One region of the Sporolactobacillus sp. PKPK-6 genome, then DNA from elsewhere that is predicted to be linked to it. Evidence: predicted binding sites of a transcription regulator. Region 1 holds the regulator's gene; the other holds the start of a gene.
What was found. Region 1 encodes LexA, which represses DNA repair genes until DNA is damaged. Its sites were predicted from a motif close to CGAACATATGTTCG; they were not measured.
Positions count from the first base shown of each region.

Region 2: recN (DNA repair protein RecN) is a predicted target of LexA. The motif match lies at 8,912-8,925, and genes of this name have one in related genera.

Region 1 covers NZ_JBWXPA010000001.1:305,459-320,780, forward strand. The annotation lists gene AC1MBV_RS01515 (FbpB family small basic protein) at 133-279, opposite strand; gene AC1MBV_RS01520 (dipeptidase) at 452-1,825, shown strand; gene acnA (aconitate hydratase AcnA) at 2,085-4,793, opposite strand; gene AC1MBV_RS01530 (GntR family transcriptional regulator) at 5,021-5,749, opposite strand; gene nagB (glucosamine-6-phosphate deaminase) at 5,754-6,494, opposite strand; gene nagA (N-acetylglucosamine-6-phosphate deacetylase) at 6,496-7,665, opposite strand; gene AC1MBV_RS01545 (Gfo/Idh/MocA family protein) at 7,744-8,667, opposite strand; gene AC1MBV_RS01550 (YneF family protein) at 8,757-8,972, opposite strand; gene yneA (cell division suppressor protein YneA) at 9,319-9,630, opposite strand; gene lexA (transcriptional repressor LexA) at 9,800-10,411, shown strand; gene AC1MBV_RS01565 (phasin family protein) at 10,587-10,922, shown strand; gene AC1MBV_RS01570 (ABC1 kinase family protein) at 10,944-12,623, shown strand; gene AC1MBV_RS01575 (MFS transporter) at 12,597-13,895, opposite strand; gene AC1MBV_RS01580 (hypothetical protein) at 13,968-14,600, opposite strand; gene AC1MBV_RS01585 (pyruvate oxidase) at 14,835-15,322, shown strand, end outside.
Region 2 covers NZ_JBWXPA010000002.1:3,004-18,325, reverse strand. The annotation lists gene accC (acetyl-CoA carboxylase biotin carboxylase subunit) at 1-382, shown strand, start outside; gene AC1MBV_RS10925 (Asp23/Gls24 family envelope stress response protein) at 402-809, shown strand; gene nusB (transcription antitermination factor NusB) at 937-1,341, shown strand; gene folD (bifunctional methylenetetrahydrofolate dehydrogenase/methenyltetrahydrofolate cyclohydrolase FolD) at 1,362-2,228, shown strand; gene xseA (exodeoxyribonuclease VII large subunit) at 2,228-3,583, shown strand; gene xseB (exodeoxyribonuclease VII small subunit) at 3,588-3,830, shown strand; gene AC1MBV_RS10900 (polyprenyl synthetase family protein) at 3,827-4,711, shown strand; gene AC1MBV_RS10895 (hypothetical protein) at 5,437-6,063, shown strand; gene dxs (1-deoxy-D-xylulose-5-phosphate synthase) at 6,069-7,985, shown strand; gene AC1MBV_RS10885 (TlyA family RNA methyltransferase) at 7,982-8,812, shown strand; gene recN (DNA repair protein RecN) at 8,947-10,647, shown strand; gene spoIVB (SpoIVB peptidase) at 10,777-12,051, shown strand; gene spo0A (sporulation transcription factor Spo0A) at 12,237-13,052, shown strand; gene AC1MBV_RS10865 (GRP family sugar transporter) at 13,449-14,318, shown strand; gene AC1MBV_RS10860 (phosphocarrier protein HPr) at 14,525-14,794, shown strand; gene yidC (membrane protein insertase YidC) at 14,851-15,322, opposite strand, start outside.

The DNA of each region.
Region 1 (15,322 bases):
ATTCACCTCTGAACTGCATACAAAGAACTGTAATCAGTTTAACATATGTATACTAAGTAAAAACCAAAAAACAGCGATGAACGCTGTTTTTTAGTTGCCGCTATCTTGAATCCGTTATCATTTTCTCGCGATTTATTTTACTGCATGCCTATCGTCGATTTTAACTTCGATTTTTTCCAAAAGCTTCTCATCTCTGAGAATTTCTGACTTGTTTTTTTGAATCAATTCTTTAATACTGTCACGTTTTCTCATTACAAGACCACCTTTCTGCTTATCCACCATTTTAATTAGTTTACCTGTTTTTTTTGAATAAGCGTAAATTATGTGAATTTTTCGTTATATACGTAGTATTACCCGCAACTTCTTTTTTCAAACCTCAGATCACCACTTTGTCTTACGCTAAATCAATCTGTTACAATAGAGAGGTTATTTTAATACAGGAGGCTTTTCCATGGATAATCAAATCAACAACATACTTGAAAAAAATCGTGATCGATATTTAAAACAAATGATTGAATTTCTTTCTATTCCGAGCATCAGTTCCGATTCTACGCACAAAGCAGACGTAAGAAAGGCTGCACAATGGCTTGCCGATGATTTAGCAAACGGAGGACTGGAGCATGTGCAGATTTTGGAAACGGCGGGACATCCTGTCATCTATGCAGATTATCTTAAAGCCGCAGGCAAGCCGACTGTTCTATGCTACGGCCATTATGACGTACAACCGGTGGATCCGATCGACAAATGGAACACCGATCCATTTAAACCGGTTATTAAGGACAATATTATATACGGCCGGGGAACCAGTGATGATAAAGGGCAGGTATTTATGCTGGCAAAAATGGCAGAGGTAATTCTTGAGGCAACCGGTGAACTGCCGGTTAACATTAAATTTTGTTTCGAAGGCGAGGAAGAGATCGGCAGTGCACATCTGGACGATTTTGTTGATGATCATCTTGATCTGCTTAAAGCGGATGTACTGCTTGTATCAGATACGACCATGCTGAGTATGGATCAGCCGGCTGTAAGCTATGCACTTCGAGGACTCTGCGGGCTTGAGGTTCGTCTTCAGGGTCCAAAGGGCGATCTGCATTCAGGCGTCTACGGCGGTGCTGTGCAAAATACCCTCCATGCAATGGTTGAGTTGCTGGCAACCTTGCATGATAAAAAAGGACATGTTACGGTGGACGGCTTTTACGACCAAGTGATACCACTTACCGATGAGGAGCGGATCACGTGCACGAAATTGTCTAATGACGAAGCATTGAAAAAGGAACTTGATGTTTCTTCATTATATGGTGAAGAAGGTTATTCTACTGTCGCACGTATATGGTCGCGGCCGACATTAGAAATAAACGGCCTCTTTGGCGGATTTCAAGGGGAAGGTTTAAAAACAGTTATTCCTTCGACAGCAACAGCAAAAATTACATGCCGACTCGTTCCTGATCAGGATCCTGCACTCATTGGTGCACTTCTTAAAAAACATCTTAGAGAACAACTTCCTGCCGGTGTGAAGCTGGACGTTGAGCTGATGGATCATGCGGAACCATTCAGCATGCCCGTGGATCATCCGGCTCTCAAAGCTGCACATAATGCCCTCGAAGAAGCGTTTCACACGAAGGCGATTCTTTCTCGTCAGGGCGGATCGGTTCCAATCGTTAATACATTTCATGACAAGCTTGGTCTTGCTCCCATACTTATGGGATTTGGGCTGGACAGTGAAAACTTTCATGCGCCGAATGAGCACTTTCATCTGCAGAATTTTGACCGCGGCATGTGCGCACTGATTGCTTTCCTATTTGATCTACCGAAGCAAATGAATTAATCATTTGAAAGAGGCTGTCCTTTTTAAAGGACAGCCTCTTTTTTGTTGAAGAAGTCATATGAAGTTTTTTCATCCAAATCGAATCTTTTCTGGAAATCCTTTAAAAAAAGAACTTTGTGACAACCATAGGATCAATCATAGACCTTTCCAACGGAACCCACTCCCTAGAAAACAATCCGAATGTTTGAAGGCACTAAATGAACTCCTTCGTTCATTATCATGCCCACTTAAACATAAATAATACATTTAGTTGAAAAAATTATTCAGCAAGTTTTCTTCTGAGAACAGTTTGAAGGATACCGCCATTGCGATAATAATCAATCTCCACTTCACTGTCGAAACGAACAGTCACTTCAAATTGAATTTTCCGGCCATCAGGGGACGCTGCTTCTGCCTGAACTGAATCACCGGGCTTTACATTTTCGTCTATTGAGACAGTAATGGCTTCTTCCCCGGTTAATCCAAGTGAATCAGCACTTTGTCCTTCACAGAATTGTAAAGGAAGCACACCCATCATCACCAAATTACTTCGATGAATTCGTTCATAGCTTTGTGCAATGACCGCTTTAATTCCTAATAAATTGGTTCCTTTTGCTGCCCAGTCTCTTGAACTCCCCATACCGTAATCTTTGCCTGCCAAGACGATCAAGTCCGTACCGTTCTTCTTGTAATTCATCGCAGCATCATAGATCGGCATCAATTCATGAGTCGGCCAATAGGTGGTAAATCCGCCTTCAGTACCTGGTGCAATTTGGTTGCGGATCCGAACATTAGCAAACGTTCCGCGCATCATGACTTCATGGTTGCCGCGTCTGGAACCATACGAGTTGAAATCGTAGGTCTTAACGCCTTTCTCAAGCAGATACTGTCCTGCAGGACTTTTTGGAGCAATTGAACCGGCCGGTGAAATATGATCGGTTGTCACCGAATCGCCGAATTTCCCAATAACTCGCATGGATTCAAGAGGTTTAATTTCATTTAATTCTGCAGAAAGACTTTCAAAGAAAGGCGGATTTTGAATATAAGTAGAAGCTTCATCCCAATCATACAGTTCGCCTTCGCTTGTCTGAATGGCATTCCAGCGCTCATTTTCAACAAAAACACGCTCATATTCCTTCTTAAAGCTCTCAGGGCCAACGGAACGGTTCATGACTGCTTCGATTTCGTCGCTTGACGGCCAGATGTCTTTAAAGTAGACATCATTCCCCTGAGGATCTTTTCCAAATGACTCATGATCCATATCAAAATCAACCGTCCCTGCCAATGCGTATGCCACAACAAGCGGCGGAGAAGCAAGATAGTTGGCACGAATTAGCGGATGGATACGTCCTTCGAAGTTGCGATTACCGGATAGAACAGCAGATACAGTAAGATCCTGATCAGTTATTGCTTTTTCTACTGCTTGCGGAAGCGGTCCGGAATTTCCAATACATGTGGTGCATCCGTAACCAACCACATTAAATCCTAATTTTTCGAGGTAAGGAATAAGTCCTGCCTTCTTCAAGTAGTCGGTTACTACTTTAGAGCCTGGAGCCAGGCTTGTCTTGACATACGCCGGAACTGTCAATCCCTTTTCAACCGCTTTTTTTGCAACTAATCCAGCTCCAATCATGACGCTCGGATTACTTGTATTCGTACAACTCGTAATTGCCGCAATGACCACAGCACCGGTACTTAACTTTTCTTTTGATCCGTCTTCATATGCGACTTCAGCTGATTTCGTCAATTCCTCTTTGTCAAAGCCAAAGCCGCGATTCCCTGCAGGACGTGTTAGCGAGGATTCAAATTCATTTTTCATTCCTGTTAACGCAATTCGATCCTGCGGACGTTTTGGTCCCGCCAATGACGATTGGACTTCTGACAGATCCATCTCTAAGACCTTTGTAAAGTGAGGATCCATTGCCTCCGGTGTATAGAACATTCCATTTGCTTTGCAATAATCTTCAACGAGCTGAACCTGTTCTTCCGTACGTCCGGTCAGGCGCAAGTAATCTAAAGTGACCTGGTCTACCGGGAAGAAAGTTGCAGTTGCTCCGTTTTCCGGTGACATGTTGGAAACCGTTGCACGATCAGCAAGCGACATGTGTGAAAGACTTGGTCCGAAAAATTCAACAAATTTTCCGACAACACTTTCCTCGCGCAGGAGCTGTGTCACTCGAAGTGCTAAATCTGTAGCAGTTGCTCCATTAGGGAGGCTGCCGACAATCCGAACACCGATCACGTCAGGTACAGGAAAATAGGAAGGCTGCCCAAGCATACCTGCTTCGGCTTCAATACCTCCGACGCCCCATCCGAGAACGCCTAACCCATTGATCATGGTCGTATGCGAATCCGTTCCGACTAATGTATCCGGAAAAGCCAGCAGATCTCCATTGCCCTCGTCCACTGCATGAACTACAGAAGCCAAATATTCAAGATTCACTTGATGAACAATGCCGGTAGCAGGAGGTACTGCTCGAAAATTTTCAAATGAGGATTGCGCCCATTTCAAAAATTTATACCGTTCTTCGTTTCGCTCAAATTCCCGCTCCATATTAAAAAGAAGCGCTTGGTTCGATCCGAATCGATCAACTTGAACCGAGTGATCGACAACAAGATCGACCGGTTTTTCCGGATTAATCTTTTCCGGATCTCCGCCTAAATCGGCCATAGCCTTACGCAAAGAAGCTAAATCCACGACTGCGGGCACTCCCGTAAAGTCCTGAAGAATAATTCGTGAAGGGTTAAACGGAACGTCAATGTTCTTATCAAGATTTGCAGTTCCCCACTTGGCCAAATTTTCTACATGCTCTCTTTTGATCACTTTTCCATCGCATTGTCGCAGAACGGCTTCCAATAACACCTTTATTGAATAAGGCAATCTCTCGACGTCACCATATTCCGACAAAGCGGTTAATTGATAAAAACTTATGGTTTTCCCATTGCTTTTAAACGTGTTTCGAGCATTGAAAAAATCATTTTTTTTCACTGCCCTTGTTTCTGCAGCTGCCACCATTGTTTCACCATCCCGTCTGTTTTTACACTTTTCTCTACTCTAATCATAAGGGAATTTTTTAATTAAGTAAATTTTATTTAATTAAATCTAATTAATAAGTTTTTCTTATCATGAATAGTTTTTAAAGCCATCCTCATTGGCTATTATCTCCTTAAACGAAGTATTAAAAAATAAAAAAGAGAATAAGCATAATTAAATGCTTATTCTCTAGGAAGTGTCGCCATAAATTTATAGCGATCAGCCCGGAATAATGACTTTGTCAATTCGATTGGACATCCATTTTTCAAATAGGAGCAACGTTCGATTAATAAAATCGGAGAACCCTTTGGAATATCCAGAACCTTCGCTTCCTCGGCTGTAACAACAGATGCCTCAATCGATTGAATGGCATGATCAAAAGGAAGCCCGCACTGCCTCTCAATATATTGATAAAGTGACGGACTGACTTGTTCCTCAGTGAGATTAGGTACCATTTTAACTGGAATATATGAGGTTTCGATTGCCATCGGCTCATCATCAGCAAGACGTGTTCGCTTGATTTCAAATACATCATCATGCTCGTCTAATGCGAGATGATCCGCTACTTTGACAGAAGCACACACACGTGTGAAACTCATCATAATACTGCCAGGTTTCATCCCACGGCTGATCATATCCTCTGAGAATCCGTTTAATCCAAGCAGAGATTTCTCAATTTTGTTCTGATCCGAAACAAACGTACCTTTTCCTTTAATACGTATAAGTACCCCCGAATGTACCAAATTCATAACAGCCTGTCGCACAGTCATTCTCGACACATGAAACTGATCGGTAAATTCTCGTTCGGATGGGATTTGATCACCGGATTTCAAATTCCTGTTTTCAATTAACTGCTCAATGTATTGTTCAATTTGATAATACATCGGTACCGGAGATTTACGGTCAATCATTTCATCAATCCTTGCTCATCGATATTAGAGATAATGCAGGTTCATCGGCAATCACGGTAACATCCGGATGCTGTGTAAGGGCAGAAGCAGGAAAGCTGCTGTCAGGCAAAGACGCGTGGATCAGCTTGCTCATTGCCTCAGCTTTTTCCTCCCCGGATGCAATCAAAAGAATTCTTTTGCTCTTTAAAATGGTTCCGATGCCCATAGTAACTGCTCGTTCAGGAACATCCGAAAGACTCCTGAAATAACGAGCGTTGGCTTTACGCGTTGATTCCGTTAATTGTACTACATGTGTGCCAATCGTTAAAGGCGTTCCCGGTTCATTAAATCCGATATGACCGTTTCGACCTATTCCAAGCAGTTGAAGATCGATACCTCCAAGACTGGCAATCAAATCATCATAGTGCTTGGACTCTTCCTCTGAAAGATCTGAGCTACTTGGAAGATAGCTCTGATTCTCCGGAAGATCAACATGATTAAAAAAATGACTTGCCATATAGGCATGATAACTATTGGGATCCTTTGGATCAATACCGGCATACTCATCAAGATTTACTGTCGTAATCTGTTGATAGCTTGTTCCGTTTTGACGATGATCGGCAACAAGTTCTCTGTATGTCCCTTCAGGTGTCCCCCCAGTCGCAAGCCCAAGCACAGCATTCGGTTTCTTGCGAACAGTTTCTATGATTAATTCAGCAGCCTTCCTGCTCATCTCATTTTTATCCTTAACAGCAATAATTTTCATCTTAATGCACCTCTTTCTTTTGATAGGCAATTGTTCCCCGGCAGATCGTCAAAACGAGTTCGTTTTGTTCATTTAGAACAATCAAATCAGCATCTTTTCCGTTCTCAATCGATCCCTTATGATCAAAAACGCCGCATTGCAGTGCCGGATTAATCGCACCCATTTGTACAACATCGCTCAGTGTTGCATCAGTAAAAGCAAGGATATTTCGCAACGAATCCTTCATTTTCAATACACTGCCTGCGATCGTACCGTCTTTAAGCAAGGCAAGTCCATTATCAACAAACACATCCTGACCACCAAGATCGTAAACGCCTTTATTCAGACATTTTGCACGCATGGAATCGGTGATCAGAATCATTCGATCACTGCCCTTTAGTTTATAGGCTAGATTCACCATTCCTTGACACACATGATGTCCGTCGCAAATCAACTCAGTGTATAAATCATGGTGCAATAATGCTCCTCCAAGAATTCCCGGCTCGCGATGGTGCATACCTCTCATTCCATTGTACAGGTGGGTAACTTGTGTTGCCCCTGCATCAATCGCCCGAATAACATCCTCATCAATACCGTTCGTATGACCGATTGACGCGACAACCTTTTGTTTTTTTAAATGACGGATAAAATCTAATCCGCCTTTAACTTCTGGCGCCATCGTTACTTCCTTAATACGGTCCCCACAGAGTTGCTGCCAATGGTCGAATAAATCACAGTCTGGTTCAAGAATATACTCTTCAGGCTGTGCTCCGGTCTTTTCCTTATTAATAAACGGACCTTCCAAATGAATTCCGATGATTTCCGCTTCTCCACGTTTCTGATGACCGATCAATTCACCAGCATTGACTAAGGCTTTTTCTATTAGAGGAACTGACTGCGTGATCGTTGTCGCTAAAAATGAAGTTGTCCCTTCTTTTGCGAGCGCAGCAGCTATCGTACTCAATGCCTCAGGAGTCGCATCCATCGTATCTGCCCCGTTCGCGCCATGAATGTGCATATCAATCATGCCAGGTAAACACTTGTAAGTCGAAGGGAACTGCAAAGTCCGATCAGCCGTCTGGCTTTCATTTGTGCCGATACCGACAATCTTGTCTTTGTCGATCAGAAGACTGCTTTTCTCTAACCATTCATTTTGACTGTAAATAGAACATCCTTCAATTTTAGTCGTCATACGATCGCTTCCTTTTTTCTTTTATTTTATCACTCATTAGAATTACTTGTCTAGACATCTATACGTTAAAAATTATTTTCATCGCTGCTTGAAATCCCGTTCCCCTTCTGTCACCATCCATTCACATAATCGATGGGTTTCTAGGGCATCCTTTTTTTCAATTGGCTCTTTCAGTCCAGATTGGACAGCATGAATAAAAGCTTTGATTATTGGTTCAAAACCTCGTTTATATAGCGTGTCATCCCAATCGTCAAAACGGTTTACTTGACTTGAATTCCCCGTGATCCATTCATATTCGCTTAAATCACGAATCACACATTCTCCACGTTTGGTCATCACCTGTGTCCATTCTTGATTCGTACCACTTATACGGTTCATAATGACCGAAGCTAGTATATTCCCGCTCTGAAAGAGTGCTGAAATACCTGTACATTGATTTTTATCTGCTCCCGAAAATCGAACAATCACGTCGTCAATCGGATGGTTAAGAAGAAACCTTGCTGTATCCACGACATGGATAAAGTCATCAAAAATTATTGTCCGCAATTCACCCGGAGCCTTTATTCGGTTTTTTTGGCAAACAATCATCGTTTTATCTGACAGTCTGGATGCCTCGGCAACAAATGGTGCAAAGCGCCTGTTAAAGCCCGTCATCAATAGAACTTGTTTTTCTTCAGCTAATTTTGTTAAAATTACAGCGCTTTCAAAATTATCTGCAAGCGGTTTGTCGGTATAAACTGAAACTCCATTCAGAATCAAACGCTCAATAATCTCCTGATGCACTGAAGTAGCCGCATGGACAAATGCCGCTTGAATGCCTTGTTTTATCAGATCGTCAATTGAAGAAAACAAATGAGACCATCGATATTTTGAGCGAAGTTCATCCAACGTTTTCACATTTCGTGTACAGAAATAAAAATCGACCTCTGCCAGTTTAGAATAAATCGGCAAATATGCTTTTGCGGCAATTGAACCGATCCCAATAACACCTACTTTCAGCATTGAGCAACCCCCTGCCTGAAATTTATTAGTACTCACTTTTTTCTATTGTAAAAACCCCCATGAATAGCTAATTCATAGGGGTTCATTACTCATTTCATTTGATGATTGATCGCTTTCATCATCTGATTAATCTTCTTCTGCGACGGTTGCTGACCCATTTGAGCCATCATGACACGCAACATGTTTTCATTAATCGGCGGATTCTTTTTTAGGTAATTCATCATATATCTACGGGCGATTAAAAAGCCGAGGATCAATCCGGCTGCTAGGCAAATCACGCCCACGAGTATGTATAACCAGAGCATGCGTCTGCTTCCTCCTTGTGTCAAATGTCCATAGTTCAGTTTACACTATCACGCGAATTCAGGTCAACCTTATACCCATGAAACATAGCCTTTTCCGCACAGTTTCGGCTGGAAGACAAAAAAAAAAGAAAGCGTGTTCTTATGAATTAAGAAATGCTTTCTTCTGAAGGAGGATGAAAAATGGCCATTAATGATAAATAATCATTAATGGAATAGAACTTTGCAATCACAAACTAAAAAGCAAAAAGGAAAAGACAATTGTAGCAGTACATTGTCAAATCATTCCCTTTGTTATATAACAGTATATCACAAAACACTTTTTTTGCCAATTCTGCGGCTAAGATTTTTAACGATTCTTTAATTGATTATCTGTTATCGGGATAATCAACTTTTGATTCGGAACAATATGATTTCGAACTAGACCATTATTGTCTTTAACCCAGGTAACAAATGCATGTTTCGTGAGCTTAGGATTATTAGCATGGTATGTTGTAGCAATTGACCACAACGAGTCACCGGATTTCACTGTAATTTTGACATAATTATTCTGATCGGCAGCAACCGTATTTGTTAAAGTAAAGAAAAGAATGACTGTCATAATACAAAATAATACAATAAATGAAATTCCCTTTGTTTTATTATGTGCATGAGTATTCATCTTGTTTTACCTCCGCTAGGAATATTTGTTCTCAAGAACGCTTGTTCGTTTGTTTTCTTCATTTTAATACGAACGTACATTTGTGTCAATGCTTATTTTAGAACAAATGTTTGCATCTGAATTTCCCAGATGATATACTATTGACAAGATAAGGAAAAGGAGAAGTATCATGAAACTCTCAACTCGGCAGCAATCTATACTCGATTTTATTAAGCATGAAGTTGCGATTAAAGGATATCCGCCATCGGTTCGCGAAATATGTGACGCTGTGGGGTTAGCATCCAGCTCAACGGTACACGGTCATCTTGAAAGGCTTGAGAAAAAAGGGTTTATTAGGCGTGATCCTACAAAACCTAGAGCAATTGAAGTGCTCGATCATGATGGAGACATCTATACAGAAAAGACAGTAAGTGTTCCTGTAATCGGTAAAGTAACGGCAGGACTTCCTATTAGTGCTGTTGAAAATATTGAAGAATATTTCCCTGTTCCAAGTTCAATGGTCGAGGATGAAGATGCATTTATTCTCAATGTCTCCGGTGAAAGTATGGTTAATGCCGGCATTCTTGATGGTGACAAAGTCATCGTCCGTCAGCAGCGGACTGCAGAGAACGGTGAAATTGTCGTTGCTATGACCGATGAGGACGAAGCTACGGTTAAACGTTTTTTTAAAGAAAACAATCATATAAGGCTCCAACCGGAAAATCCTTCAATGGATCCCATCTTGCTTGATAATTGTGTCATTCTTGGTAAAGTAATTGGTGTTTTCCGTTCGATTAAGTGATCTCAACTGCCAAGTGTATGAATGATTCTGAAGCCTTAGGGTACGAAAGAACATCTGTTCCTTCGTGCCCTTTTTCAATTGATTATTGAAGTATTCACAATTAGAAATGGCGAATTCGTATACATGACCCACTGAGTCGGTTAAAATGAAGAAAAGCACAAGGAGGGATAAATCTATGAACGATTTCCTGAAGAAAAGTTTTCTCATAGGGCTCGGCGCGACCATCACCAGCAAAGATAAGGCAGAAAAATTTCTGAATGACCTGTCAAAAAGCGGCGGTGCAGCAGCAGATGAAGCAAAATCGCTTCTAGAATCTTTCAATGAAAAAGGGAAAGAAAACACGGACAAGTGGCGCGCAGAGTTTCACAAAGACATTGTTGATGCAATTAAGGATCTCGGCTTTGTATCACAGGAAGAGTACGGGAGTCTTAAAGAAAAAGTGACGCTTTTAGAAGCTGAACTCACAGAATTAAGGCAAAAAGTATCTAAGAGAGAAAGCAGCGAAGACTAACCTGCACACTAGGTGAATGCTATGATTGGAAAACATATACGCCATATTAAAAGATATCAAGAAATTGTTTCCGTTCTCGTAAAATATGGCTTTGGCTATATTGTTAAAGATGTCGGTCTATTTCATTTACTTTCATTACCGAAGCAGATTGCATCAGACTTCTCTGGAAACGGGAATGATCAGAAGTCTCTTGGACAGCGTATCCGTTTAATGCTTGAAGAATTAGGACCAACCTTTATTAAGCTTGGCCAGCTGCTCAGCCTGAGAACTGACATTTTACCAGAGCAAATTGCAGAGGCAATGCGCGGACTCCAGGATCGTGTCACTCCGATCGATGCCCAATCCGTCAAACAGATCATTCAACAAGAATTCGGTAAACCAGTTGCTGAAGTTTTTGCTCAATTTGATGAACAATGTATTGCCGCTGCCTCCATTGCTCAAGCACATCATGCAAAGTTAAAATCCGGCGAAGAAGTTGCTGTTAAGATACGGCGTCCGGATATTGAATACGTGGTGGAGAACGATATTGAAATTCTATGGGATCTTGCTTCTCTCGTTGAGAAACGCTATGAATGGGCTAGGACATATCAAATTATCGATTTGGTTGAAGAATTTTCACTGGCAATCCGCAGCGAACTTGATTACGCGATGGAGGCGCGAACAACTGAAAAACTGTTTGATTTTTTCAAGAATGATGTGAATGTGATCATTCCCAAAATCTATCGAGATTATTCGACAGCTAAAGTGCTTACCCTTGACTATGTTCATGGGTATAAATATGAAGAATTGATTAAGAGTCCGCCAAAAGATGTGTCCAACAAAATTATCTGTGAACGGCTTGTCCGGTCATTTCTTGATCAAGCCTTAATCTGTGGCATCTTTCATGGCGATCCGCATCCTGGCAACCTTTTTTTCTTCCCCGATAATAAAATCGGGTATATTGATTTTGGACAAGTTGGACATTTAAACGAATCGATGAAGCGCGACTTCGGCAATTTAATTATCGGTCTGATGAAAGGAAATACCGAACTGCTTTTCCGCACTATTTCCACGATGACCGTCATGCCGGATGACTTGAATGAGCGTCAGTTGAAAGACGATTTGGAAACTCTGCGCGAGAAATATTATCGTCTGCCATTTAAAGAAGTTCACATCGGCAAAGTCATTTCTGATGTTTTCGCTGTTACCAAAAAGCATCATATCGGTATACCCAAAAATTACACGCTCCTTGGCAAGGCCCTAATCACTCTGGAAGGCTTGATCACCACTCTGGATCACGACACGAACATTCTCGAGCTTGCGGAACCTTATGGGCATCGTCTGTTAATAAGAAGACTTGATCCTACTGAACTTTCAAAAAAGTTATTGATGAATGGTTACGATGTTGTTGAAAACAGTATGCGTCTGCCTTCCCTTTTACGAAAAACCTTAACGCATTTATATAAAGGCAAAACACGTGTCGAAATGAAACTGCCGCAACTGGAAGTTCTGCTGGCCAAACTGGATCGCGCCGCAAACCGGATTTCGTTCAGTATTATGCTGCTCTCACTCAGTATCATTTTGGCAAGCATTATTCTTGGCGAAACGTTCGGGTCGCGTTCATTAATCACAAATGTGCCCATTATCGGCATTGCAGTAACCATTGTGCTTTTCATGTTTATGATCGTTCTTTTGTCAATTTTTCGTTCCGGCCGTTTCTAAGTGCTTCTGTTCCATAAATTGATCATTTGAGCGTTCTTCTAGAGTATCTGCCGGTACAAAAAATAAATAGTAGAAAGCGGATAATATGGTCACGGCACCGACAATCAAAAATAGAGATTCAACAGACAAATAAACCGGAAAAGATAATGTGATCAATCCAAGTGTCAGTGATTGAGAAAGCATTAAAATCGGCGTACTCCAGCTTTCCACTCTCCCCATCATTTTTGGATTCACCAGATGCGGCATCCATCCGCCGATCGCAACATTGACTAAAGGAATCAACAGGGTTGCAAGAAAGATCATAATTAAAAACATATATACAGTCGGCACGTATCCTGCGCCAATCATAAACACACCGTTGACAAGCAATCCGGCAATGATCATCGAACGAAAGCGGCATTTTCCTGCACACAAGGCGGCAATGAGGCTTCCAATTAAAATACCTAATCCTGCAATTACTCCGGTCCACACGGAAAATAACTCGTAAGAATCGGGAACAAGCTTATATTTCAAAATAAAAATGAGCATAACGCTGCATCCGCCATTAATGATACCGAAAATTGCAAAACTGGCAACGAGCGAAGTCAGCAGTTTATCTTTAATGATATAATGCATACCCTGATTAAAATCGGAAATAATTGAGCGGAATTTTGTTTTCTGCCAATCGTGGACACCATTAGGCAAACGAACGTCGCTTTTAATATAAGGGTGACGAATCAATAGTGCTGACAGAACAAAAGATAGCGCATCAATAACAATCGCTCCCTGCAGACCAAGATTCCAATAGACAAGTGCTCCAAGCCCATTTCCGAAAATCATAAAAACACTGCTCACCATTTGATTGAGACCTGCAGCAACTGCGTAATCCCCTTTTCTTAAGATCCCTTGTAGAATTGCTTGTTCAGCAGGAGCAAAAAATTTTGCGACAGCAGCGCGCAAAAAGATAATTGGGAAAATTAAACTAAATTGGCCGAGCATCACCACGGCAAACAAAACAATCGACAAAAGAGCACTGAGCCAATCACAATTTGATGCGATTTTTTGCCGATCCATTCGATCCGCGGCAACACCGACAAGCCAAAAAACAAGAAGTGACGGAAGTGAAAACATCAACTCATTCAATGAGGCTAGATAAGGCTGATGACTGAATCGATCAAGGAAGAAGAAAACGAGAGCTGTCATGCCTATGACACTCCCAAGCTGTGATGTAACAGATGCAGCAAACAACATTGAATAAGTCTTGTTTTTAAAAATAGCCAACACAGATTTCATTAGATTCCACTCATTTCCAAGTCATTTATTAACTCCATGAACAAATGATAAAATAAATGATTAGAAAAAGATTCAATCTGATGTTGGGTTTCCGTTCAGACCTCCGTCGGATTTTACCTCAGCCTTGATGGATAGATGAAACAAACGTGAACCGATTGACGGGTCAAACTTCGCTGCCAATCGATTCAATTGATTTTGAGCTATAATTACACTTTTTAAATCATTCTGCTTGTCTCCAAGCATACGGCTGCATTCCTCATAAATAAGTTTGATTTTTTGATTATCAATCCCTTTTCCAGCAAGAAAAAGTGTACCCGATCTACCGTATTGCGGCACAACAGTGACCCAATCAGCATCTTTTTGATTGGAAATCATTCGGCAAACGCTCTTCTCTGTGAGGTCTGCGACAACAAGCAGTACATCCTGCCATTCAGACGAAATACTTTTTACTCCGTGCTCAAGTCGAGAAAGCATTGCTTGATTAATGACATAGGGTTGCGAATTAAATGGCATATCGTTCTTTACCCTATTTAAAAGGGCCGCACTTCCTGTGCAAGCGATAAATTGCCTTTTTGAAATTCGAAGGAAACTCGGTTTATTTCCTAAACACCGCTTTATTTTTCCCTTCTCAATGACTTCCACCAAAGTACCATCACTTACAGCAGATATCCATTGATCAGTAGCAATAATTGAAACAAAACTCATAATTACCCCTCTTCTCGCTTCCTTTTATTATAGGGTCTTTAAAAAATTTTAAAAAGTGGGTTCAACTAAAATTGTTTCAATGGATATGAGCAGATAAATTTGCATTTTTCGCCAAAAGTCATAAAATGTACCCATAAGGTTCAGTTTGTTGTCACATTTATATAAATAGAACTCTTGAAAAATGATGTAAATCATGGTTCAAGAAAACAGCTTGATTCTGAGGAGGAACCCATTATGGGAAAAGTAAAAGCTAGTGAGGCAGTAGTAAAGCTTTTAGAAAACTGGGGTATCGATCATATTTATGGAATCCCAGGCGATTCAATCGATTCGATGGTTGAAGCGTTGCGTAAAGAGGAAAGCAAAATCAAATTTTATACCGTGCGTCACGAAGAAGTTGCGTCATTGGCAGCTGCAGCATATTCTAAGCTCACCGGAAAAATCGGTGTTTCACTTGCTATCGGCGGCCCTGGAGCCATTCACCTGCTGAATGGCATGTATGACGCAAAAATGGATCATGTGCCGATGCTGGTTCTGGTCGGACATATCCCTGCACGTTTAACCGGTACCGATTATTTTCAAGAAGTTGATACGGTTGAATTATTCAAAGATGTCGCTGTATATAACAAGAAGATTACCAGTGCGGAAAGCTTCCCGGCAGTTGTCAACCAAGCTATTCGTACGGCTTACCAGGAACGCGGCGTGGCTGTATTGTCAATCCCGGA
Region 2 (15,322 bases), on a different contig from region 1:
ACAAGATGATATTCACCTGAATGGTCACGCAATTGAATGCCGTATCAACGCTGAAGACTCTGAAAAGAATTTCATGCCGTCTTGCGGACGCGTGGAAACCTACCTTGCTCCCGGAGGACCCGGAGTGCGCGTGGACTCAGCAGTATATCAAGGCTATTTTATTCCGCCATATTATGATTCAATGGTATCGAAGGTCATTGCGTATGGAAAGACAAGAGAGGATGCAATCGCAATTATGCGACGTGCACTTGGAGAATATGTGATTGAAGGAATTAAAACAACGATTCCCTTCCATCTGCAATTGTTGCAGCATCCGGTTTTTGAAAGTGGAGCCTTCAATACTAAATTTTTGAAAAAGTACCCGCTTAACGAACAAAGCTAATTATGGAGGTGTGACATTCATGCCCGAAAACGAAAATCGCACAATAGAAGTTGAGGAACAACAAGAGGATCTAGGCAGAATCGAGATTTCTCCTGAGGTCATTGAGGTCATTGCAAGTCTTGCCGCTGTTGAAATAGTCGGTGTCAGTGATTTACATGGTAATTTTGCTTCAGGAATGGTCGAGAAACTGAGCGGACGCAATTATCGAAAAGGCGTTAAAGTCGACTTGACCGATGACGGCATAACTATTGATGTTCAATTGACGATGAACTACGGTGTCTCCATTCCTGATGTTGCTGAGAAGGTACAGGACAACATCGTACAGACGCTGAAACGGATGACTGCGCTTGATGTTCACGAAATTAACATTCATGTTGTGGGTGTCCGTTTTGACCACAAAGAAAAGACCGGTTCCGAGATTGATTAAGAAGCAAAGGGTAGAAGCTTTCCCTTTGCTTCTTTACATGTCTTGTGAACGAATGGAATCAGCGACAACATAATATGTTTTGTTAAGTTAATATTAATGAGAGTATGAAATTGAAAGGAAGTCAGTAATGAACCGAAGAGAAGCACGTAAAATGGCGCTCCAGGCCTTATTCCAGATGACGCTCAGTAAGACGGATCGAGCGATGGCGCTCGAAGCTGTCAATGACAGCGGAAAACCAATTGATTCATTTGTCGATCGTTTATTGGATCAAACCTTGAAAAATGAAGAGGATATAGACCAACTGATCAGCAAACATTTGCAAAACTGGTCACTGGATCGCATAGGGAATATCGATAAAACAATTTTACGAATTGCGGTATGCGAAATTCTCTATTTTGATGATATACCGATCACCGTCTCCGTAAATGAAGCGATTGAGTTATGCAAAATTTATAGCGATGAACAAACAAGAAAGTTCGTGAACGGCGTTTTATCAGGTATTTCCAAGGAAATTGAAACGAAAAGTCTATAATGCAAAAGGATGGTTGACTGATGGGTGCACAACGAATTGATGGGAAATTGATCGCTACTAAAAAAAGACAAGCGATGAAATCTCAAATTGAGTCGATGAAACAACAAGGATATGTCCCCGGACTAGCTGTTATTCTTGTGGGAGAAGACCCTGCATCCATTTCCTATGTTAAAGGCAAAATTCGCGACTGCAAAGAGGTTGGCATTTATTCTGAATTAATTCAATTTGACGTAACGGTATCGGAAAAGCAAGTGCTTGAGCAGATAGAAATACTTAATGCGAATGACAAGATACATGGACTTTTAGTCCAATTGCCGCTTCCTGATCATATTTCCGAGCAAAAAGTCATTCAAGCGATCAGTCCTGAAAAAGATGTTGACGGTTTTCATCCGATCAATGTCGGCAGACTGGTGACGAAACAGGAAGGCTTTGTTTCGTGTACACCAGCTGGAATTATTGAAATGCTAAAAGCAATTGATGTGCCGATATCCGGGAAACATGTCGTTATTGTCGGTCGAAGCAATATAGTCGGGAAGCCTGCCGCTCTTCTTTTCCTAAATCTTGATGCAACGGTTACGGTTTGTCATTCAAAGACAAAGCCTCTTTCAAAGTATACGAAGCAGGCAGACATCTTGGTTGCCGCAGCGGGAAGCGAAGCACTTATTCACGCCAATGATATTAAGCCGGGTGCAATTGTTATTGATGTCGGTATGAATCGCAGCGCTTCCGGAAGGCTTGTCGGTGACGTAGCATTCGAAGAAGTAAAGGAAAAAGCAGATTACATCACACCGGTTCCCGGCGGTGTCGGACCGATGACCCGAGTGATGCTCCTCGAAAATACATTAATTGCTGCAATGCGTCAACATGAAAAGGCGGGTAAGCAATAATGGAAAATGATCGATATATTAGCGTTACCAAGCTGACTCGATATATAAAACAATTAATGGAGACCGATGGAAATCTGCAAAATATTTGGTTGCGCGGTGAGATATCAAATTTTAAACGACACTCTCGGGGTCATCTTTATTTAACAATTAAAGACAAGAATTCAAGAATACGCGCAGTCATGTTTGCAGGTAATGCGCGTCAACTAACCTTTGAACCGCAAGACGGCATGAAGGTTCTCATTCAAGGTTCTGTTGCTCTTTACGAACCTTATGGGGAATATCAAATTTATATTCGCGATATGGAGCAAGATGGATTGGGCAAGCTTTATCTTGCCTATGAGGCGTTGAAAAAAAAGCTTCAGGAGAATGGGATGTTCGATCCTTCATTAAAGAAGCTCATCCCTGAAGTTCCATATGAAGTGGGCATTATTACCTCAACGACCGGAGCTGCTATTCGTGATTTATTCACAACGATTAAGCGAAGGTTTCCCGCAGCAAGGATTACCGTATTTCCTGTACTCGTTCAAGGCGCAGAAGCTGCTCCTTCAATAGCGTCGGCTATTAATCAGGCAAATCAAATGCTTGATCTTGATGTACTGATTGTCGGCCGCGGCGGCGGATCAATTGAAGATCTGTGGGCATTCAATGAGGAGATCGTTGCCGAAGCAATTTTCAAATCGCGGATTCCGATCATTTCTGCAGTCGGGCATGAAACGGATTTTACCATTGCCGACTTTGTCGCTGATAAACGTGCACCTACACCTACGGCAGCAGGTGAATTTGCGGTTCCGAATCGCGTTGATTTGGAGCGGAGAATCGATCAATCGTCTACACGATTAGTGCAGGCGATAACCGGCAAGCTTCGTGAAGAAAAGCTGCGTCTGCATCGTATGCAGCAGTCATACGCATTTCGCTATCCGGGACAGCTTATTCTGCAAAAGGAGCAAGAGTGCGACAGACTGGTTGAACGGTTGAATAATGCGGCAAATGCGCAGCTTCTTCGAAAACGCGAACGGATTGCGATGATTGACCGCTTATTAGGTCAGAGCGGACCGCAGCAGCTAGTCACGAGAGCAAAACGTTCCTTAGCTGATCAGCAACAGCAATTAATACGGGCTCTTAAGATCTTTTGTAAAGAGCGGGAAGCTCGTTTTGATAAGCTCGTTACTCACCTGAATGGTTTAAGCCCGCTTAAGATCATGAGCCGAGGTTATGGACTTGCCTTTAATGAAAAAGAGCAATTAATCAAGTCGGTGCGTGAGGTTGCACCTGGCGATATGTTTAATCTTAAGCTGCACGATGGAAAAATAGACTGCCAGGTTTGGGGTATTGAGGAGGCGGATGAACATGTGTGATTCAATGAATAACAATCAAAAAGAACCTGTATTTGAGGAAGCAATGGACCAACTGGAACAAATTGTGAAGCAATTGGAAGAAAATGATGTGCCTCTTGAAAAGGCGATCGGGCTTTTTCAAGAAGGTATGGCACTTTCAAAGCTGTGTCATGATAAGCTTGAAACGGTCGAAAAAAAGATGGATCAGCTCATAGGACCGAATGGCGAAACAAAACCATTCTCGGTCCAGGGAGATGACGAACAATGACTAAGTTGCTGAAGACTTATATGGCGGATAAAAAGGCATGGTTTGAAGCACAGCTTCCCATGCTTTTTCAAAATGCGGTCATTACTCCGAAATTGGAACAATCGATGCTCTATTCATTAGGAGCAGGGGGAAAAAGAATTCGTCCAATATTGCTCTTTGCTACCTTGCATTCATTGGGAAAAGCAGAAGAGACTGGCTTAAGTACTGCACTTGGTTTGGAAATGATACATACCTATTCATTAATTCATGATGATCTCCCGGCAATGGATGATGATGATCTGCGGCGCGGGAAGCCGACAAATCATTGCGCTTTTGGTGAAGGGACAGCCATTTTAGCCGGTGACGGTTTATTAACCGCAGCCTTTCAATTGATCGCAAACGATCAAATTATTGATGAAAAGACAAAAAATATGCTTGTTTATCTGCTTGCAAAGGCTGCCGGACCTGAAGGAATGGTTGGCGGTCAGGAAGACGATCTCGAAGCAGAGGATAAAAAGCTTAATCTAAATGAACTCATGTCCATTCACAGAAGAAAAACAGGACAACTCATACGTTTTCCGGTAGAAGCCGCAGCTGTGATTGCAAAAGTTAACGAATCGGAAAAACAGGCACTCATCCGCTATTCGGAACACCTTGGACTCGCCTTTCAGATCGGCGATGACATTCTTGATATTATTGGTGATGAAAAAGCGCTTGGGAAGCCGATTGGCAGTGATGTCGCCAACCATAAAAACACATATGTCAGCCTTCTCGGTATGAATGGTGCTAAGGAAAAGCTCGAGCATGAAGTAAATGCTTCACTTGCTGAATTAAGAGAAATAGAGCTCAAGAATGGTTTGCTTTCCGATCTTGCAAGCTATTTGCTTCATCGTACCTATTGACATCAATACGACAATGTTTGAGCCAATGTCGAATTTATGATAAACTTAAGCGTAATAAATTGATGGTGCAGTATTCTAGTCACTCTACTTTACTTGAAGACGGGGCTAAAAATCCGTCAAAGGGCACATCGATGAAGTTCCTGGTACCGGCTTAAGGCGCCCAGCTTTGGGCTCGTGCTGGGAGTAAAGGGCGTAGGGCGATCCGCAACGGCATGTGGGCGAAGACCCTGCGCCCGTGGAGACACGTACGTTGTTTGCTTGAAATGGCAATGACTATGTGGAAAACCTGTTTCGTAAAGCGAACAGCGTAGCCTGCCTTGAGTGGGAAAGAGGGGATGGTCGGCGCATAACTTTGAACTACTTGGCCGGTACGAGAAGGGGCGCCTTCCTGAAATCAATTCTGCAAAAGAGGCTAGAGTAAAGTTTCAAGAGTGCTTGAGGAAATCTCCTAGACTGTCTGCAAATCTGCAGCATTTGAAAAGGATTATAGTGCGGTCTGAGTGGCGTTCCAGTTCGGTGCGCGGCGACGACATCGGCCGAGTTTTAATAGGAAACTGCCTGCTTGGCAACAACAGGTAACTCGGCGGGAAAACCTACTGGACCTAAGCCGCAATGTTTACTTTTCAAATGACCTCGCTACATAATTCAGACCAAATAGAAATAAGATATTTTTTAAGGATGTGAAACGTCCGTTCTGCGATCGATTGAATGAGGATGGAATACTCATGAAAAACGAGCTTAAAAAAGCATTAAAATGGGCGGTGCCTTTAGCTGTTATCACGTTTGTGCTAGCGGCTATTTTTTCAATTGTATCAACTGCGGTACTCAGTAATGCCAACGTAATTAGTGGAACTATTGTCGTTCTTGTCATTATTCTTATTGCTCTCTTTTTTGATATAATCGGTGTTGCTTCTACAGCTTCCAGCGAAGCACCTTTTCATGCAATAGCATCAAAGGGGATGAAAGGTGCAAAATATTCGGTTTGGCTGACAAAAAATGCTGACCGTGTTAATACATTTTGCACCGATGTTATTGGCGATGCAAGTGCAATAATCAGCGGTACAGCTGCGTCAGTCGTTGTAGTAGAAATGATGGCGCTGCTCGTTTACAATAAAAGCGGGGTTGTTGAATATGTCATATCCGTGATCGTGACAAGTTGTGTCGCAGCTCTGACTGTTTTTGTGAAGGCACTGGGCAAGGGATTTGCAATTAAAAATTCAACGAAAATCATTTATAAAGTCGGATATGTCATGTATTTTGCTGAAGATCATCTGCATATTCCGATACTTATGATTCTTGATACGAAGAAAAAAAAGAGCAAGAAGAGAAAATCGGCAAAAAAGGATGTGTGACATTCATGGATGTTTCAAAAATTAAGAATCCAAAACTTCTTAAAAAAATGTCCGTCAATCAGATGAACGATCTCGCCGGCGATATTCGCTCTTTTCTTATCAAAAAGCTGTCAAAAACCGGAGGACATCTTGCGCCGAATCTTGGCGTGGTTGAGTTAACGCTTGCACTTCATAAAGTATTTAACAGTCCAAAAGATAAATTAGTTTGGGACGTCGGCCACCAATCCTATGTGCATAAGATCTTAACAGGAAGAGGAGACCGTTTTGACTCGCTAAGACAATATAAAGGTCTGTGCGGATTTCCAAAACGCAGTGAGAGTGAGCATGATGTTTGGGAAGCAGGACATAGTTCGACATCTCTTTCTGCTGCACTTGGCATGGCGGTTGCGCGCGACCTGAAACACGAAAACTTTGAAGTCGTTGCAGTTATTGGCGACGGTGCATTAACAGGCGGGATGGCGCTTGAGGCGCTGAACGATATTGGACATCAGAACAGGAATATGATCATTATTCTGAACGATAATGAGATGTCGATAGCACCTAATGTCGGTGCACTTCATAACATGCTGAATCGGATTCGCTCGGCGAATAAATATAATAAGGCGAAAGAAGATCTTGAGTATCTTATGAAGAAGATTCCCGCGTTTGGCGGCAAGATTGCTTCTGTTGCTGAGCGTTTAAAAGATCGGCTGAAATATTTGCTCGTATCCGGAGTGTTCTTTGAAGAATTGGGGATTACTTATCTCGGTCCGGTTGACGGACATAATTTGAATGCACTCATGGATAGTTTCAACTATGCAAGAAAGAAAAAAGGTCCGGTCATTATTCATGTTTTGACCCAAAAGGGCAAAGGCTACAAGCCTGCAGAATTAGACGAAATCGGCACATGGCATGGGACCGGCCCATATAAAATAGAATCGGGAGCATTTATCAAACCGATTGCGGAAGCTCCGGCGTACAGCAAGGTCGTCAATGACACCTTGCAGGAGCTTGCCCGTGCAGATGAACGAATTGTTGTTATTTCTCCCGCTATGGTTGTCGGCTCGAAACTTGAGGGCTTTGGTAAAGAATTCCCTGATCGGTTGTTTGATGTAGGCATCGCCGAGCAGCATGCGGCAACTTTTGCTGCCGGCTTAGCAACACAGAAAATGAAACCTGTATTAGCTATCTACTCAACATTTATGCAACGTGCCTATGATCAGATTTTACATGATATTTGCAGGCAAGACTTGAATGTTGTGATTGCTGTGGATCGTGCCGGCTTGGTCGGCGCTGATGGAGAAACGCATCAAGGTATTTTTGATATCGGCTTTTTGCGCAGCTTGCCTAATTTAACCATTATGATGGGCAAGGATGAGAATGAACTGAGAAACATGGTTTACACGGCAATGAACTATAATCAAGGGCCAATTGCTCTTCGTTACCCACGAGGAAACGGTATTGGGGTCGCGATGAACGAACCTTTACATGAGATTCCAATCGGTACTTGGGAAATAATGCGCAACGGGTGCGACGCAACAGTGCTGGCGTTCGGACCGATGCTGCAGACGGCATTAACTGCAGCTAAGCAGCTTGAGGCGGATGGTATTCAAGTACAAGTTGTAAATGCGCGGTTTATAAAGCCGCTTGACACTCAGATGCTGTCTGAGCTTGCTGAGAATGGCGGACCGATTTTAACTGTTGAGGAAGGCATACTTGCCGGAGGATTCGGTTCAAGCATATTGGAATATTTCCATGATCAAGGCTTTTACGATTTAGTCATTGAACGAATGGGCATTGATGATTGTTTTGTTGAGCATGGCAGCGTTAACGAATTATTACACGAACTAGGGTTAACCAGTGAGCAGATCAGCATTCGAGTGAAACAAATAATAAAGGATCAGACGAGAACAAATAGAATTAGGAAGGTCATTACTTCATGAAAGATCGGGAACGGATCGACGTCCTTCTTGTTAAAAAAGGATTGTTTGAATCGCGGGAGAAGGCACAACGAGCAGTTATGGCAGGCATGGTTTATCACGGCGATTTGCGAATTGATAAACCGGGCAGCAAAGTTGACAGTACACTTGAGTTAAACATTAAAGGTAATCCGCTTCCATATGTTGGGCGCGGCGGACTGAAACTTGAAAAAGCGCTTAAGGTGTTTGATTTGGATCTCAATGGAGTTCTAATGCTCGACATCGGGGCATCAACAGGCGGTTTCACAGACTGTGCACTCCAAAATGGTGCAAAAAAAGTCTATGCACTTGATGTCGGATATAATCAATTAGCTTGGAAATTACGCAGTGATCCGCGTGTTATTGTTATGGAAAAAACAAATTTTCGTTATTGCACTCCTGAAAATTTTCAAGAAGGTCTTCCGGAATTCGCATCGATTGATGTATCATTTATCTCGTTGAAAAAAATTCTGCCTCCATTAGTCGATATTTTGAAGCAAAATGGAGAAGTCGTTGCACTGATCAAACCGCAATTTGAGGCGGGGAGAGATGAGGTTGGAAAAAAAGGGATTGTCCATGATCCGAAAGTGCATTTATCGGTTGTGAATGAGATCCTTCAATTCGCACTCGATTGCGGCTTTTCACTGCTTGACCTCAGTTATTCGCCAATTACAGGAGGAGATGGAAATATAGAATTTTTGGCCCATCTCCGCTCGAATAAAGGGCAAGCTGTCAATTTGCTGCAGGAATCGCCCGAGGAAGTTGTCCGCTTGGCTCACCAGAATTTTAACCACAAAGATAATAAGGCATAAACCTGATAATGGGTATGCTTTGTTATCTTTTTTATATGATCTCCAAAATTTTACGCTAATATATTGACGGTTTGAGTTGAACAAGAGACAATAGATGTGAGAACGAGTGTTCGAATCAGAGGGGTGAATCCTTGATGTTAGCAGAACTTCAAATCATAAATTTTGCAATTATAGACAAACTTAATGTGTCGTTCGATAATGGATTGACAGTGTTTACCGGAGAAACAGGTGCCGGAAAGTCGATTATTATTGACGCCATTGCATTACTTGCAGGCGGACGCGGGTCAGCAGAATATGTGCGGCATGGTACGCAAAAAGCAGAACTTGAGGCGTTGTTTGATATAGAGGGTCAGGAAGCTGTTTCACACTTGCTTGATCAATTAGGAATGGATCAGACAGACGGGCAGCTCATTATAAGAAGAGAAATTTCTCGAACGGGAAAAAGCGTCTGCCGAATAAATGGCAAGCTGGTCACCTTATCCATTCTTCAGCAATTTGGGGAACGACTCGTTGATATTCATGGTCAGCATGAGCATCAGCGGCTTTTGGATGTCTCCAATCATATTAGCTTTGTTGATCAATATGGTGGCGCAGTAATCTCTAAACTTAAGCATGCTTATTCTGATGACTATAAACATGTTGCAAAACTTGCGGAAGAGTGCAGTAAATACAATCGTGACGAGAAAGAAATTGCTCAGAGAATCGATCTGCTTCAATATCAAATCGGCGAAATCCAATCGGCAGAGTTAAAATCCGGTGAAGAAGAACGAATTCTTGAAGAAAAAAGAAAATTAATGAATTTCGAAAAGGTGTTCCACGCATTAGAAGTAAGCTATCAGGCGTTAGGCGGAGAAAATGCCGGATTGGATATGCTTCGACTTGCTTCGGGCAGTTTGGATTCAATTCGGGACTTGGATCCGGAGCTTGCTCATTTTTCCGAATCGGTATCCAATTGCTATTATCTTTTGGAAGAACAGACCTCAACGATCCGATCATATTTAGAACAAATGGAATACAATCCGAAACGTCTGGATGAGATCGAGACGCGATTGAATGAAATTCATTTTTTAAAAAGAAAGTATGGCAACACCGTTGAAGAGATTTTGAGTTATTTTGAACAAATAAAAAAAGAACTTAACGAACTAAATTCACGAGATCAAAATTTTGATGCGCTGAATGAAGAGTTGAAAGCCGCTCTAAGCTCGCTTAGAGAAAAGGCAGTGCAATTATCGACAGCAAGAAAAAAAACGAGCGGAAGACTTGCTCAGGCTGTTAACCGCGAATTTAAAGACTTGTGCATGGAGCACGCATTAATTGAAATCCATATTAAGATGAACAACAGTCTTGAGTCTTTTGCAGGATTTGATGTGAACGGAATTGATCAGGTTTCTTTTTATATAACAACCAATCCGGGAGAACCGTTCAAGCCGTTGGCAAAAATTGCTTCTGGCGGTGAATTATCCCGAATTATGCTGGCACTTAAAACCGTATTCAAGAAAATTATCGGCTCGGTTACCATAATATTTGATGAAGTCGATACAGGCGTCAGCGGAAAGGCTGCACAAGCAATGGCTGAAAAGATCAGCAGCTTGGCCCAGAATGCACAAGTTTTCTGTATCACTCATTTGCCGCAGGTGGCGGCGATGGCAGATCGTCATGTTCTGATTGAAAAATATATGACCAAAGATCATCGGACCGGTACTCATGTGAAAAAGCTGAGTGACACGGATAAGGTTCGTGAAATCAGCAGGATGATTTCAGGACCGGAGATGACTGACCTTTCTCGCCAACATGCCCAAGAATTGATTCGGATGGCGGATAAGGTCAAGCAATAAAAAAGGTTGGGATACTCATCCTTTACTGGAATTAATCGTTTTGTCGGATAGCTCATAATTCTTCTTTGCTCAGGCAACTTTAATAAATGCACAAAACAAGGTGCGGGTTCGGAGCGAGGAGAGTGAGTTATGACAAATAGGAAAAAAATGGGCATTGTGATCGCGATTATTCTGCTCAGTTGTTTAATCATTAGTTCAGGTGTCAAAACAGAGCAATTTGTTTTCCATGCATGGCAGAGTGCAGGATCAATAAATTCTGAGCACTTTCAGTCGGATACTCAACTGACAAGTGGATCGCCGATCACGATGCTGGTCAAAAAGAAAAAAGTTCGTGCTATTCGTAGATCTAAGGAAATGAGAAATGCGATTGCCGTATCGAACCATACGGCATTGCCCGCCAATGTATCTGATAAAGACATACGGTTGATACCAGGCGGGCAGTCTATAGGCGTACAGCTCAGCACCAAGGGAGTGCTTGTTGTCGGTTATCATCTTGTTACAACAACAGGCGGTGAGGAGTCTCCTGGAGAATCAGCAGGCATTCGAGTCGGTGATGTCATTACAAAAATAAATGGTAAATCAATGCAGTCCATCACAGATGTGCGTCGGCTGATGAGGGCTGCTAAAAGCGGGGATCAGCTTCAAGTCACTTTAATTCGCCAACGAACGATGGTGAAGAAGCATTTGATACCGATCATGGATGCACAAAATCGTCACTGTCAAATGGGGCTTTTCATTCGAGACTCCGCCTCAGGAATCGGCACGATGACCTTTTACGACCCGAATACCGGTTCATATGGCGCGCTTGGACACGTGATCTCTGATCGGGATACAGGGCAGCCGATTATGGTTAAAGACGGACGAATTGTCCGCTCGATTGTCCAGGCTATTGATCGGGGCAGAGAAGGAAAACCTGGAGAAAAGATTGCTTTCTTTCCGGAAAATGCGGTCAGCATCGGATCCGTTTCCAAAAATACTCCATTTGGCATTTTCGGAAAAATGGAGAAAAATTACATGATGCGTTCGGAAATGATGAACGCAGCGCTTCCGATTGCAAAGGCAGAACAAGTCAAGGAAGGACCGGCAAAAATTCTTACAGTCCTTAACGGTAATAAGGTCGAAGCTTTTGACATTCGAATTCTGAATTCAATCCCGCAAAAGCATCCGGCTACAAAAGGTTTAGTCATAAAAATTACCGATCCGAGATTGCTTAAAGCAACCGGCGGTATTATTCAAGGAATGAGCGGGAGTCCGATCATTCAAAATGGAAAATTAGTCGGCGCTGTCACACATGTTTTTGTCAATGATCCGACAAGCGGTTATGGTGTGCATATCGAATGGATGATTGACGAAACAAATGTGAATCATGGTCATCAAGTAATACGTAAAGAGATGGCAAGCTAATCATAAAAAAGTATTCGACAATCGCTTGTCATTATTTGTTGAAAAAGTGCGAAATGAGTAGCATAGCCTGCTTTCAGAAAGAAAATGCAAGAAAAAAATAGATTGAAGTGAAAAAGAATAAAAAGGAAACTCTTCCCTCTTGTCGAAAAGGATACATATAGAAATTCGACAAGGGGGATTTTGTGTTGCAAAAGATTAAAGTTTGCTTAACTGACGATAACCAAGAATTAATTATGTTGATTACTGAATACTTAAAAACTCAAGATGACATTGAAGTTATTGGCACTGCGAGCAATGGTCAGGATTGTCTTGAAATGCTGAAAACCATTTCACCCGACGTCCTTTTATTAGATATTATCATGCCGCATCTTGACGGAATTGGAGTTCTAGAACGTATTCATTCGGATTCTGAACTTTCGAAACCAGGTATAATTATGCTCACGGCGTTTGGTCAAGAAGATGTCACGAAGAAGGCTGTAGATTTAGGTGTATCTTATTTTATCCTTAAGCCATTTGATATGGAGAATCTAGCCAATCATATTCGTCAAGTTGCCGGGAAAAAAGCACTCAATCCAGTTTTTTCGCCGCAAACGAGCACGCTCCAACGCCCCTCTGCATCAGATAAAAAACACGATCTTAATGCCAGCATTACCGACATTATTCACGAAATCGGAGTACCTGCGCATATAAAGGGTTATATGTATCTTCGCGAAGCCATTTCGATGGTTTACCATGATATCGAGCTTCTGGGCTCAATTACGAAAGTCCTCTATCCTGATATTGCCAAAAAATATAAAACAACGCCAAGTCGCGTTGAAAGAGCGATTCGTCATGCAATTGAAGTTGCTTGGAGCAGGGGAAATGTTGAATCCATTTCAAAGCTGTTCGGCTACACAGTATCTATGTCTAAAGCAAAACCGACAAACAGCGAGTTCATCGCCATGGTCGCCGATAAATTGAGGATCGAAAACCGTGCCGAAGAATCCATGCGGATTTTGTGAAGTAAAGGATTATTTTAGAATTCTAAAAGTCAATGTAAAGCACTTCATTTGTTTAATTTACAAGTGGAGTGCTTTATTTTGTTTTTAAACTAATGATGGTGAATGTAAATAAAAGTGTGGTATGAGTCCGTGGACATTTCTTAAGGAGGATAATTATAATGTTTTATTCAAATGCAACCATTTTAATTTGCTGAATCGTGTGGCTAATTAATGACTCTTAAATTGTTTGAAAAGAAAATGAGACAAGAAATTAATTTTTATGGTATAGTTTACTTTGTCAAAAAAATTGCTAACCGTTTTCATTTTGTGACGTACATAGAAGTCAACTGTTGAAAACAAACATGATCAATAGGCACACGTTTGCTTTCATTTGATCATTGTGAAGCTTTGGAAGGTGTGGAAGATTTGACAGGTCTCATGATTTCGCTTATTCCGGCACTCCTTTGGGGAACGCTTCCGCTTGTCAGCGCAAAAGTGGGAGGAACACCGCATCATCAGGTGTTTGGAATGACGATCGGTGCATTATTTTTTTCAATTGCTCTTTTTTTCTTTATGCCGCCGCAGCTCAATGCTACGGTCATTACGGTGAGTCTGTTATCAGGACTTTTTTGGGCTGTTGGACAATTTTATCAGTTTGCGGCAATGAAAATTCTCGGTGTCTCGAAAACGATGCCACTTTCTACTGGAATGCAGCTTGCGGGAGCAGCATTATGTGGAATTTTTATTTTCCATGAATGGGATAGCGCTTTTCGAATGATAATAGGTATATCTGCATTAATGCTGATTGTTATTGGTGTTTTGCTCACATCGAGAGAGCGGCGGTCCAAAGGGCAGTACATTAATTCAATGTTTAAAGGACTTGTGTTTCTAGTTATATCTACCCTTGGGTATATATCTTATCTCGTCATTCTCCGCTCGTTTCAGATTGATGGATGGTCGGCAATACTTCCTCAATCAATTGGTATGATTATCGGGGCGGTCATTCTGTCAGGCAAAAAAGTGAAAATGCTTCACAATCGGCACACCGCATTTAATATTATTTCAGGATTGATGTGGGCCGGAGGCAATCTTGCCCTTCTTATTGCCACAAAGCTAGAAGGGGTCGCCATCAGTTTTTCAATGTCACAAATTGGAACGGTGCTTTCTACATTAGGCGGGATCTTTATTCTCGGTGAAAAAAAGTCAAGAAATCAGATGGTACTTCTACTTATAGGATGTGCTATGATCATTTTTGGCGGCGTTCTTTTAGGAATGACAAAAAATTAAATCACTTGGAGAGTTAAATTGATTTCAATTTTTTAGCTGTTAGGCCATGACATGAGTGGAAATGAATGATAAAATATAACTAAGCTTTTTGAAGAATCTTGTCATCTGAAGAGATGAAAACGGTTCTTTAAAGATATTGCAGGTCAATATATTATTGGATCCTGTTCAATTCAAATATTAAGCAAATGAATGGAGCGAGTAGAAAAATGGAAAAAACGTATGTAGTCACTGATGAAACGGGTATTCACGCACGTCCGGCAACCGTGCTTGTAAGTGAAGCAAGCAAGTTTGAATCGAATATCAACATCGAATATAATGGCAAGAAAGCCAACCTGAAGAGTATTATGGGTGTTATGGCTCTTGGCATTATGCAAGGTGCAGAATTCAAAATTGTTACGGACGGCTCAGACGCTGACGAAGCATCTGCTGCAATCGGCAATGTTATTTCAGCTCAGGGCATTGGTAAAGAAAAATAATGCTCACCAGATAAAAAGAAGCGGATTTGAGGATTTCCTCAAATTCGCTTCTTTTTTTACGCCTTTGAAACGGCGGGTGTTTGTTTCTTAATTCTTTGGAGCAACATGTGTGAGAAATAGGTTTGTACAATTAAAAAGAGCCCGCCTACAACCCAATAAAGCGGCAGTGCAGCTGATGTCGACAAAGATGCAAATATGATCATGATCGGAGACATTAATCCAATCCACTGAAGTGAAGATTGCTGCTCAGCACCGCCAACGTTTGGCATCATTTTTTGACTGATTTTAAACTGCAAGAAATAAACAACACCGGCGATAATCGTAAGTACTAAATCTGTGTGTCCCAAACTAAACCAGAGAAAATGATGCGTTGCAATCTCATGTGAACTTCTGATGGCATAATAAAATCCCATCAATATCGGCATCTGCACAATAATCGGCAGACATCCGACCGCTGAAAACGGGTTAACATTATGCTTTTTATAGAGTCCCATCATTTCCATTTGAATTTTTTGTTTTTCTGCAGCG